Regions from separate parts of the Shewanella rhizosphaerae genome, predicted to be linked through region 2. Evidence: predicted binding sites of a transcription regulator. Region 2 holds the regulator's gene; each other region holds the start of a gene.
The links. Region 2 encodes sigma-54, which starts transcription at its own class of promoters, with help from an activator protein. Its sites were predicted from a motif close to GTTGGCACGNNNNTNGNNT; they were not measured.
Positions count from the first base shown of each region.

Region 1: a site for sigma-54 is predicted at 2,778-2,796, ahead of K0I63_RS02185 (TorF family putative porin). Genes of this name have one in related genera too.
Region 3: a site for sigma-54 is predicted at 1,488-1,506, ahead of K0I63_RS00255 (formate dehydrogenase accessory sulfurtransferase FdhD). Genes of this name have one in related genera too.

Region 1 is NZ_CP080420.1:473,597-477,725, forward strand. Features, by position in the region: gene K0I63_RS02170 (ABC transporter ATP-binding protein) at 1-324, opposite strand, end outside; gene K0I63_RS02175 (HlyD family secretion protein) at 324-1,277, opposite strand; gene K0I63_RS02180 (hypothetical protein) at 1,508-1,681, opposite strand; gene K0I63_RS02185 (TorF family putative porin) at 2,010-2,702, opposite strand; gene K0I63_RS02190 (HU family DNA-binding protein) at 2,942-3,214, opposite strand; gene K0I63_RS02195 (hypothetical protein) at 3,469-3,879, opposite strand.
Region 2 is NZ_CP080420.1:3,947,721-3,951,849, forward strand. Features, by position in the region: gene lptC (LPS export ABC transporter periplasmic protein LptC) at 1-79, shown strand, start outside; gene lptA (lipopolysaccharide transport periplasmic protein LptA) at 66-611, shown strand; gene lptB (LPS export ABC transporter ATP-binding protein) at 608-1,339, shown strand; gene K0I63_RS17095 (RNA polymerase factor sigma-54) at 1,474-2,961, shown strand; gene hpf (ribosome hibernation promoting factor) at 2,992-3,279, shown strand; gene ptsN (PTS IIA-like nitrogen regulatory protein PtsN) at 3,282-3,725, shown strand; gene rapZ (RNase adapter RapZ) at 3,722-4,129, shown strand, end outside.
Region 3 is NZ_CP080420.1:62,327-66,455, reverse strand. Features, by position in the region: gene K0I63_RS00270 (4Fe-4S binding protein) at 1-8, opposite strand, end outside; gene K0I63_RS00265 (DUF3306 domain-containing protein) at 196-777, opposite strand; gene K0I63_RS00260 (DUF3305 domain-containing protein) at 777-1,247, opposite strand; gene K0I63_RS00255 (formate dehydrogenase accessory sulfurtransferase FdhD) at 1,543-2,388, shown strand; gene K0I63_RS00250 (substrate-binding domain-containing protein) at 2,412-3,317, shown strand; gene K0I63_RS00245 (putative nucleotidyltransferase substrate binding domain-containing protein) at 3,412-4,129, shown strand, end outside.

The DNA.
Region 1 (4,129 bases), 1.1 Mb from region 2:
GATGTCGGCGATAAATTGCAGGTTCTCCCTGACGCTCAGGTCTTCGTAGAGGGAGAATTTCTGGGTCATGTAACCGATGCGCCGCCTGAGGGCCTCGGCCTGCTGGGGGATGGCCATGCCGAGCACGGAGATCTCGCCCCGGGTCGGGGTCAGAAGGCCTGTGAGCATGCGTATTGTGGTGGACTTGCCGCAGCCATTGGGGCCGAGAAAGCCGTAGATGTGGCCCTTCTGCACCTGTAGATCCAGCTCGGCCACCGCCAAGAGATCGCCAAATTGCTTATCGACGCCGCGGGCATCTATGGCCAGATCCGCATTTGGTTGCATCAGGGCAGCTCCACCTGGGCGGGGATCCCCGTGGGCAGGCGCTGGGCCGCGTCGTCGAGATCGAATTCCGCCAGATAGACGAGGCGAGACCTGTCCTGCTGATTCAAGGCGTAATAGGGGGTGAAGGCCGGCTCCTTGCTGAGCCAGCGCAGTGTGCCGCTGAAGGGCTGCTCTTGACCGTCGACATGCACCTTGAGCTGTATTCCTATGGTGAGCTTGGCCATGGCGGGGGCGGGAATATAGACCCTAGCATAGGCGGCCTTGTCGGCCTGAATCGCCACTACCACGGCGTTGGCGGGCACCCGCTCCCCCAGGTTAAAAGGCAGGCTGTCGAGGCGGCCGCTGCGGGTCGCCGTGATGCTGAGGTCATCCAGCAGTTGCCGCGCCAGATCCAGCTCGGCCGCGGCGGCATCCAGGGCGGCCTGGGCCTGCTGAATATCTTCCTGGCGCACGCCGACAATAAGCTTGCTCAGGGCCTCATTGGCGGCGCTGTGTTCGGCTATGGTCTGATCCCGGCTGGCAACGGCCTGATCCAGATCTTGCTGACTCACCAGATTTTGCCGCTTGAGCTTGTCTATGCGTCGATAGGTCTTTTCCGCTTGCACCATGGCGGCGGTGGCGCGCTCCAGATTAGCCTGGGCACTGGCGATATCCTCGGGGCGCTCACCATTGGTGAGTCTGAGCAGATAGGCCTGGGCCTTCTGCCACTGGGCCTGGGCGTTGGCGACACGAGCGGTTTGTTTGCGGGTGTCGAACTGTAGCAGCAACTCTCCTTCGGTGACCTGGCTGCCCTCGCGTTTGGGCAGTGCCGTGATGATCTCTGAGGTGGTGGCGCGCAGGAGTACCCGGTCGCGTTCCAGTGTGCCCAAGGCCTGGGGAGGTTCGGCGCCCTGACAGCCGCTAAGCAGCAGGAGCAGCGGGGCGAGAAGGCGTAAGGATTTACTCAGCGTCATGGTGACCTCTTGTAGACAAACCGCTTGGAAGAATTATGACTATCAATAAGTTATGTGCTGAATTTAATCTTACACCAATTTAACCTGGGTAGAAGGGGAATCTTTGAGCCCTGAGTTTGAGTGCTATATCCTTGATGTACTCAAGGCTTATACTCAACGTCGAGAGCAAACGCCTGCATGGAGCCTGGCCCCATGCAGTGGTCGCGCGAAGGAGGCAAAGGAGTCTGGGGTTAGTAGAAATCTCCCCCCATGGCGCGTTTAAGTGCCGCCTCTTCGAGTAACTCTTCTAGGCGACGTTTGACTTCGCGTCTGTGTTGCAGCTCACAGGCGGCCTTAGGGTTTTTGGGTGCTGTGATCGCTTCGATTTCAGCATCGTTCGGAATAACATCGAGTAACTGAGCCATAGTGAAATCCTCGTCAAATAAAGTGCTTGTGCACTCATTTGGTGCCGCTTAGCACTGAGCCGCTTTAACATAAAGTTAACTGAGTCAAAGCGTTAGCTAGTTTAGCGTCCTAAGGCGTGAGCACATTAGCGAGCGCTAATGAGAAAAATAGCAGGGGATTTTCGATTTTTGTTTGATCGAGTTAACACTATTGTATTTGTCGTTGATTTAGACAAAATGTGAGCGAATATACGGGGTGGGTGTTTTTAATCAACTGTTTTTAATTGAAATATTTTTAGAGTAATAGTGAGTTGCCAGCTAATTTAGTGGCAACTCATTTAAATTTAGATCACAAATCGAAACTATAGCTGTAGCCAACGACCACTTTCGGATCGTCACCCTCGAGGTCGGTATCGCTGACCAGGAAGGAGATGGTGCCGAAGTCGGTTTCCTTATCCAGAGACAAAGAGTAGTCGGCATAGTTGTCGGTATCGAACCAGGCGTTGACGACATCACCACTGGAGTAGCCATAGTGGGCCGAGATAGACAGTGTCTCCGACAGTGGGAAGCTGACGCCTGCGTTGATATAGCTGAGATCTTTCTCATCGAAAGGATCCGATGCCACGTCGCTGCCGGCATTGACCACCTTTGAATAGCCGATGCTGAACCACTTCCAGCTCAGGGCCAGGGTGACTTCACCGAAGTCTATGCTCGAATCGCTGTCTGGGTAGGCGTAGTAGAGATAGCTGATGTCATACCCAAAGTCTTCCCCTATGCTGCCGGCATAGCCGCCGTAGAAGTCGATCTCATAGCTGGTGTCGTCGCCGAAATCCACATTAGACGCCCAGGTTCCGAGGTAGAGACCGCTGTCGTGTTCGAAGTCTATGCCGCCTTGAACCGCGGGCGCATCTCCCGTCTGTGTGGCGCCGCGCCACAAGTAGTTGGAGGTTGCGCCTATGTTGCCCGTGACGCTAGCGCTGGCCGGTAGGGCAACCATCAAGGTGCCCGCGAGTAGGCTTAGGGTTCGCAATGCTTGTTTCATACTCATTCCTTCTTATTGGTCTATGGGAGCGGCCCTGCCTGTTGTTATGAGTATTGTCAGGCCGCGTACAAGCTATAGCGAAGAGCGTGCCAAATATTTATCTGTTATTTTTCAGGTGTTTATTTTATTTGCATCAGAAGTAGGCAACGAATTGGTTAAAAATGAGGCAGAGGATGCACTAGGAGGGTGCATAAAAAAACCTCCATGGAGGAGGTTTTTTCGACGGATTAAATACCGATTTAGTTTACGCTGTCTTTTAGCGTCTTACCGGCTTTAAACTTAGGTACTACAGCCGCTGGGATCTGAATTTCTTTGCCCGTCTGTGGGTTGCGGCCTGTACGTGCTGCACGGCTAGTGGTCTCGAAAGAACCAAAACCTACAATAGAGATTTTTTCGCCGTTCTTCATCGCTTCCGCTACCGTTTCTTCGAAAGACTTTAAGGCGCGAGCAGCTTCAGCTTTAGTGAGTTCAGCGCTTTCCGCTATTTTTGCAACAAGTTCAGTTTTATTCATTTGGATAGTCTCTTCTTTCCGTAGATTTAGTAATACCAATTACATTAGATACTTGCAATTGCTGGACTTAACATGCCACAAGCATCCCTATAATGAAAGCGGTTTTATGCGCTCAAAGGGTGCTTTCAGTCAAATTCAGTAAAAATTTAACCCTGTGACAGAGGAAAGCGGTTTGGATTTGACTGAATTGGCACGAAGGCCTGTCAGATAAGAGCTGGGGAGGAGATGGGATGTAAACCTCCCCGATAGAGGGATTAGGCCTTGGTCTGGTCGCTGGTTTGAGCCGCCTGCGGCAGATACTGTTTCAGTCCCTTGGAGAAGGCCATATACCACTGGAAACTCAGTAGAGCGGTGACGACTAGGGCGATGGCCCAGATGGGCAGCTCCTGACCACGCACCACTACCTTAACGTCCTCCGGGGTGATCTGATAGGCGATCACCGCCGTGGCGCCCAGCGCCGTGAAGCCCAGGGTCTGTATGCCAATGTAGATCTTCAGCACCAGGCTTGCCCAGCTGGTGCGGGCGATGAGGCCGATGAGCACAGGGATCACGCCCAGGGTAAAGAGATCTAGGGTCTGGCTGTCCAGGGCGCGCCAACCAGCGAGGATGGCGATAACAATATAGAGGGCGATCAGTAGCAGTATGCTGGGACTTGGTCGGTTCATCTTGGCTCTTGGGTGAATGATTTGCCCCGCAGTGTAGAAAAATGGCGCGATTTAGTCCAACGCTTTGCTTAAATGTCTAATGCTTTACCTAAATGTCTATTGCTTTGGCTAAATTGCAAAGGTCATGCTGCCAGCTGGGCAGGCTTAGGGTAAGATGTGGCCTCTGTTTGGCCTGTCGCTTGATAAAAATGAGTCATGATATGCAGGCCAGGAGTATATATGAAGGTTATCGTTAACCATGAACCGCGTT
Region 2 (4,129 bases):
GGAAGGCCTATATGCCGATCTCAACGCCCAAAATATAAAACTGACGAGTCAGGTAGAAGGAACATATGAAACTAAATAGCCTTATTCTTGCAGGCCTGCTGCCCCTGGTCAGTATTGGCGCCCATGCCAAGGTAAACGACCTGCTGCAAGAGGTTAAGATCTCTGCCGCCAGCCAGGAAGCCGACATTAAGAACAACCAGATCATCTTCCACGGTCCGGTCGAGGTCACCCAAGGCTCAATCAAGATATTGGCCAGTGAACTACGCGCCTTCAGCAAAGAGAAGAACAGCGGCAAGATACTGATCGCCACCGGCAACCCGGCCACTTACTCTCAGGTGATGGAAGATGGCCGTCCCGCCTCGGCCAGCGCCAAGGAGATACGTTACGAGCTTTCCAGCCGCACCCTGACACTGATCGGCGACGCCACCCTGGAACAGGAAGGCAGCCAGGTCACGGGTTCGCAGATCCGCTACAACATAGAGCAGCAACAGCTGATCGCCGAGAGCACAGGCAAAGACAGAGTGATCACCATCATTCAGCCTGAAAACTATCAGGAACAGATCCAGCCAGAGCAGAAGCCCGAGAAGAAACCAGAACAGGAAAAACAATGACAGACCTGATCTTGAAGGCGGAGAACCTCGCCAAGAGCTATAAGAGTCGTGCCGTTGTCCAAGACGTGAGCCTCACGGTCAAGACCGGGCAGATCGTCGGCCTGCTGGGGCCAAACGGCGCCGGCAAGACCACCACCTTTTACATGGTCGTCGGCCTGGTACAGAGCGACAAGGGCCGCATCTTTATCGACGATGACGACCTGACGCTAGACCCCATGCACCTGCGCGCCCGCAAAGGCATAGGCTACCTGCCCCAGGAAGCCAGCATCTTCCGTAAGCTCTCGGTGCGAGACAACATCATGGCCGTGCTCCAGACCCGCAGCGATCTTAATAACGATGGCCGCGAAGAGGAGCTGGAACACCTGCTGGAAGAGTTTCACATCACCCATATCCGTGACAGCCACGGCATGGCGCTCTCGGGCGGTGAACGTCGCCGGGTGGAGATCGCCAGGGCGCTTGCTGCCAACCCTAAGTTTATACTTCTCGACGAGCCGTTCGCCGGGGTCGATCCCATCTCGGTTATCGACATCAAGAAGATCATCGAACAGCTCAAGAATCGCGGCCTGGGGGTGTTGATCACCGACCACAACGTGCGCGAAACATTAGACGTCTGCGAGAAAGCCTATATCGTCAGCCATGGTAATCTGATCGCCGAGGGCACACCCGCCGAAATCTTAGACAACCAGCAAGTACGAGCAGTGTACTTAGGTGAACAATTCAAGCTATAGTTAATCTTATAATGGGGCCACAGAGGAAAAACCACGCGTTAATTGTGGCCTTAGGCACTATCCGATATATTTGTCCGGCACATATAGCCAGAGCTTTCTCATTTTATAATTAGAAACAAGGGAATAGCAGTACGATGAAAGCGTCACTTCAGCTCAAAATGGGTCAGCATCTCACCATGACGCCCCAGCTACAACAGGCCATACGTCTGTTGCAGTTGTCGTCATTAGAGTTGCAGCAGGAGATCCAGCAGGCATTAGAATCCAACCCGCTACTGGAGTTGGATGAAGAGCAGGAGAGCGCCAGCATCGAGCTGCAAGACGATAGCGTCGGCGACAGCTTCGACAACAAGTACGACGACAAGATAGAGCTGGATTCGAGCCAGGATAACTCAGGGGTCGAGACCTCTGATGCCCTGACTCAAGACTCTATGCCAGACGAGCTGCCGGTGGATACCACCTGGGATGAGGTCTACACCGCCTCGCCAAACTCAAGCTCGGGCGCCATGCGCGACGACGACATGCCTTTTCAGGGCGAGACCAGCGAAGGTCTTTACGAACACCTGGAATGGCAGAAGAACCTGACCCCTTTTTCCGATAACGATCTGGCCATCGCCACCGCCATCATCGATGCCATCGACGAGCGCGGTTACCTGACCCAGACCTGTGAAGATATTCTCGAGGCCATGGGCGACCCTGAGATCGAACTCGACGAGGTCGAGGCGGTACTCAAGCGAGTACAACACTTCGACCCTATTGGCGTGGCGGCCCGTGATCTCAGCGAATGTCTGACCATTCAGCTAGCCCAATACAGCGACGATACCCCGCACATCGCCAACGCCCGCATGCTGATCAAGGAGCACCTGGATCTCATCGCCGGACGCGACTTCCGTCTGCTGATGCGCAAAACCAAGCTCAAGGAAAATGAGCTGAGGGATGCCATCGCCCTTATTCAGACCCTGAATCCCCGTCCCGGTCTCGCCATCACCGCCAGCCGCGATGAATACGTGATCCCGGATGTGACCGTCACCAAGAAGAAGGGACGCTGGGTAGTCGAGCTCAACCCTGACAGCATGCCCAAGATCAACGTCAACCAGCAGTATGCCGCCATGGCCCGCAGCACTAAGAGTCAGGCGGATGGCCAGTTTATTCGCGGCCACCTGCAGGAAGCTAAATGGTTCCTCAAGAGCCTTGAGAGTCGCAACGAGACCCTGCTCAAGGTGACCAACTGTATCGTCGACTTCCAGCAAGGTTTCTTCGAATTTGGCGAAGAGGCGATGAAGCCCATGGTACTGAACGACATCGCCGAGGCGGTGGAGATGCATGAATCCACCATCTCACGTGTGACCACGCAAAAATATATGCATACCCCGAGAGGGATCTTCGAGCTTAAATACTTCTTCTCCAGTCACGTCGGTACCGACGATGGCGGAGAGTGCTCTTCAACAGCAATACGTGCCTTCATTAAGAAGCTGGTTGCTGCGGAAAACCAGAAAAAGCCATTGAGCGACAGCAAGATGGCTCAACTCTTGGCCGAACAGGGGATTAAGGTGGCTAGACGCACCATTGCCAAGTATCGCGAGGCAATGCTTATACCTCCCTCAAATCAGCGCAAGAGCTTATAAAACAAACCTGGAAACTGGAGGACTATCTTTATGCAAATAAACCTGACTGGGCACCATATCGAGATCACCCAATCTCTACGAAGCTACATCGAAGAGAAATTCACAAAGCTTGAACGTCATTTCGATCAGATCAATAATGTGCACGTTGTATTAAATGTCGAAAAGTTGCAACAGAAGGTTGAGGCAAAGTTACATCTCCGTGGCGGAGAAGTGTTCGCAACATCCGAACATGCGGACATGTATGCCGCGATAGACTCCCTGATTGACAAACTCGATCGTCAGGTCATTAAACACAAAGAGAAGCTTACTAAACATTAACGATGGAACTGAGTACCATCCTGCGGCCGGAGTGCACCACCTGCGCCACTCCGGGCAGTAAGAAAAAGGTACTGGAGCTTATCAGCGACTTAGCCGCTGTCCAGTACCCCACCCTCTCCTCTCAAGAAATATTTGAAAGCCTTCTGGCTCGAGAGAAAATGGGCAGCACAGGTATAGGCAATGGTATCGCGATTCCTCACGGACGGCTGACTAACATAGATCAACCCGTGGCCGTACTGGTGAAATGTGCTGAACCAATCGCATTCGATGCCATTGACAATCAGCCCGTCGATATCCTTTTTGCGTTATTGGTGCCCGCAGATCAATGCGAGCAACATCTTAGCACCCTGGCCGCTATGGCCGAGAAGCTCAATGATAAGGCGATCATGAAGCAGCTAAGAAAGACCCAAGATGAATCCGAACTCTATCAGGTGATCACCCAATGAAATTGGTTTTGGTATCCGGACGCTCAGGATCGGGAAAATCCGTCGCACTCAGGGTCCTAGAAGATCTAGGCTACTACTGTGTCGACAATCTGCCCTTGCAGATGATGGAGTCCCTGCTTGAGCAGCTCAAGGGACGCAGCGATCTCGTGGCCATCAGCGTCGATGTGCGCAACATGCCCAGCGAAGAGATCCAGCTGGAAAAGCAGCTGGCCAAGCTCCCCAAAGATACCGAAATCTTAAGCTTCTTCCTGAACTCCAGCGACAATGTGCTGCTCAAGCGCTATAGCGAGACCCGCAGACTACATCCGCTGTCACGCTCTAAGGTCTCCCTCAAGGAGGCTATTCAGCTCGAGGGCAAGCTGCTCGACCCCATAGCCAAACTCGTGGATCACTATATCGACACC
Region 3 (4,129 bases), 690 kb from region 2:
AAATGCATGCTCACATTGCGTTCCTAAGCAGTATTTGGCTGCTGTATCAGCCGGGTGGCTGTTGTGCTCTGACGGCATGCGCTTGTTGCGCCAGCTTCACCCTGAGTTCAACGATTATCTAACTCGTTGTTAATTGTCGTTAATACAGCAATTCACGTACCAAATTTATGGATTTAAAAGCACTCTAAACTTACCTTAAACAACAGGAGGCTTGGTTGAGGCCTGTATTTCTGGTTCATTTTGGGACACCCCGTCGGATGCCCTGTCCAAATTGTCCTCGACCTGCGTCCCAGCGTTTTCCTGCTGTGCCAGCTGGGTTTCCGCCATCTCGGTAGCCGCCTCGTCATCCTTGGTCAGATGCCTGAAGACCTTCTTAGCTAACTCGGCCGATACCTCGGCGGTCAGCTTGGGCTGATCTGTGTAGTCCAGGGCATATTCCAGCAGGCCATCGATCTCGTGATAGTGTGGCTGCTTCCACAGGGCCCTCAGGGCCGCCGTCTTGGCATCAGGATCGACGTTGTCGGCCATGAAACTGGCGAAGCTGCCGCCCACCTCTATCTTCTCGGGATCCGGCAGGTCCTCGGCGGTCAGTATCTTCTTCTCTTCGGGAGCGACTTGGTCGCTAGCTTCGACACCGTCCGTGCCTTCGGCCTCAACCGATGGCTCGACCGGCGTTTCCAGGGCCTGTTCGCCCAGACGCGCCGCCTCTTCCTCGGCCTGCACCTGTTGGCGACGCTGGGTCCAGCGTGCGAAGAGTCCGCTTGGCTTATCACTCATCAGGACACTAGCCCCCTATCCGGATTGGTACTCGGCCCCTCGTTCTTACGGCGATTGACATGCTTGCGCCTATGGGCGCAGATCTCCACCTCGCCGTGGCGGGTGATAAAGGCCTCTATCCAGCAGGCGATTGCCTTGGGCATGGGGAAGTTCAGCACTGGGGTGTCGCCCTCGAGGCAACCGGCTGCGACATTTTGGTCGGCCGAGATATAGGCGGGCACCCAGGTGCCATCTTCCAGCTCGTCGCACACCACGTAGAGCATGGCATTGTCCATATCCAGGTTGATGCGATAGCTGCCGCGCTCATCTTTGTAGAGTTCAAGCATCACTATGTGGGCCCCGGCTGGTGCGGGCTGGGTGGCGGGAACTATCTGATCCAATTCCCAACTTTCAGCGGTCCAGCGCCCCATCTGTTTCTCCACCTTTTTCAGTGAGACATACATGGGCCATTGACTTTCGGTATGTTGCATTGCGTCTCCGTTTTGCCTAGCAGGCCGGCGTATTGCTGATTCGCCGGGCATTGGGTTAGCGATAGACCTAACAAAGCAATTTACATGCCACCGCTAGAAGGGGAATAGTTTGAACTGGATCATCAAATCCCTAACAAGCGTAGGACAATTTGTCCTAAAAGCCATTTTGGCCGGGACAGAAAAGGGCGACATCGCACAAAGTCGACGCCTGGATCACGCATTTACACTCGAAATCCTTGCGTGGGAACGATACTTGCTATGCTCAGTGCGCCCCCAATGCAACAAGATGAGAGCAATGACAAGTTTCAATCACCCCACACTGGTCAAGACCCAAGCCGATGCCCCACTCACCATGGCGGTGAAAGCCATCAACGAGCAGGGCGAAGTGGTCGACAAATATATCGCCTGCGAGCGCCCCCTCACCCTCTACCTGAACTGGCGCCCCATAGTGACCCTGATGACACTGGGTGCCCGTCCTGAGGCGCTGGCACTGGGCTATTTGAAGAACCAGGGCTTCATCAGCGACGTCCATCAGCTCGAGTCTGTGATTGTGGATTGGGAGGTCAACTCGGCGGCGGTGATCACCAGGGAGTCGACGGCGCACCTGGAGGAAAAACTGGCGGAGAAGACGGTCACCACAGGTTGCGGCCAAGGCACTGTCTATGGCGGCTTCATGGATGGCGTCGAAGATATTCGCCTGCCCACACCGCAACTGAAACAGAGCATGCTCTACAGCCTGCTTAACAACATTAGCGCCTACAACGAGACCTATAAGAATGCCGGTGCCGTACACGGCTGTGGCCTGTGCGAGGGCGATCAGATCATCGGCTTCGTCGAAGATGTCGGCCGTCACAACGCGGTCGACACCCTAGCTGGCGAGATGTGGCTCAAGCAGCAGGGCGGTGGCAACAAGCTGTTTTACACCACGGGGCGACTCACCTCAGAGATGGTGATCAAGGTGGCCAAGATGGGTATTCCCGTCCTGCTGTCGCGCAGCGGTGCCACCCAGATGGGGCTGGAACTGGCCCAGAAGCTGGGGATCACCATGATCGCCCGTGCCAAGGGGCGCCACTTCCTCGTCTATCATGGTGCGGAAAATATCGAATTTGATGCCACACCGCCGAAACGTAACCTAGGTTAACGGCGAAGGTTAAAGGATTACCCATGACTGAACCCAGCGAACTGGTCTACATGAGCGCCAAACAGGTCGCCGAATATCTCGACCTGAACGAGAAGAAGGTCTACTCCATGGCCAACGACCGCATATTGCCGGCCACTAAAGTGACGGGTAAGTGGCTGTTCCCCAAGATTTTGATCGACCGTTGGGTCATGGACTCCTGCCATAGCGGCATGCTGTCTGATCGCATGCATATCACCGGAAGCGACGATCCCCTGCTCTCCATGTTGGTGGCCCGTCTCATGTCAAAGATAGGCAAGAGCGACTTGATTAGCTACAGCTCAACCGGCTCCCGCATGGGGCTGGATCTCCTGTCGCGCGGCTACGCCGACGTCTGTACCCTGCACTGGGGCAATGTGGAGGAGCGCAACATACGTCACCCGGCATTGCTCAAGGGTTACCCCAACCACCAGCAGTGGGTGATGGTACACGGCTACACCCGCCAGCAGGGGCTGATGATGCGCAGCGAGATGCACCACAGATGCCAGGAAGAGGAGAAAGTGATCGGCCTGCCCTGGCGATGGGTCGGCCGCCAGGCTGGCGCAGGTAGTCAGCAACATCTGGAACACTGGCTGATCAAGCAGGGGGCCAGCATAGAGCAGCTCAATCCGCAGATCACCGCCTATAGCGAGCGTGAGCTGGCGGGCTTCATCGCCCGCAACGAGGCCGATATCGGCTTCGGCTGTCAGTCGGTGGCGCTGGAGAGCGGCCTGAGCTTCGTGCCTCTGGTGACCGAGTCCTTCGACTTCGTGATGCCCCAGGGGATCTACTTCCGTCGTCAGCTCCAGGCCCTGTTCGAGATGCTCGGCAGCACCCAGACCCGCCAGCTGGCGGCTCAGCTGGGCGGCTACGATCTCAGCCAATGTGGCCAGATGTTGTGGACGGCCCACTAAGCTAGGGATCTTTTTAGGCCAGGCGCCACACATAGCCTGGTCTATGGGGTAGTATGTTAGTCATGACAGGAGAACATCAGCCACAGGCAGATCTATGGAAGCAGAGTTAAACGAGATCCAAAACTTCTTAAGCCAATATCCCCCGTTTAACGCCCTGCCCGACGAGGTGGTCGCCATGGTGAGCCACCATGTGGAGATCGCCTACTACCGCCAAGACACCCCCATCATCCACTTCGGCGATCAGATCCATGACCTCTACATGGTGCGCAGCGGCGTGGTGGAGGTCTATCGCCGCAAGGGCGAACTCTATAACCGCCTGGACAGCGGCGATCTCTTCGGCCAGATGGGCCTGCTGACCAACAACAAGGTACGTTTCCCGGTCAAGGCGATCGAGGACACCCTGGTCTATTGCATCCCTGAGGCGATCTTCCAGCAGCTGTACGATCAGTACGACACCTTCGCCGACTTCGTCGAGGTCGAGGACAGTGCCCGCCTACGCCAAACGGTATCTAACACCAGCGAACAGAACGACCTGACCACCTCTAAGGTGAAGACACTGCTCACCCGCGACGCCCCTGTGATCCACAAGGGCGAAAGCATACAGCAGGCCGCCATCATGATGGCCCAGGAGAATGTCTCCGCCCTCCTGGTGATCGACCCAGATGCCCTGGAGGATGAAGACGGCGACACCAGCCCTCTGCTGGGGATCATCACAGACAGGGATCTCTGCACCCGAGTCGTGGCCGAGGGGATAGACCCGGCCACCGAGCTGGCCAGCGTGGTGAGCACAGAAGTGATCACCTTAGACCATA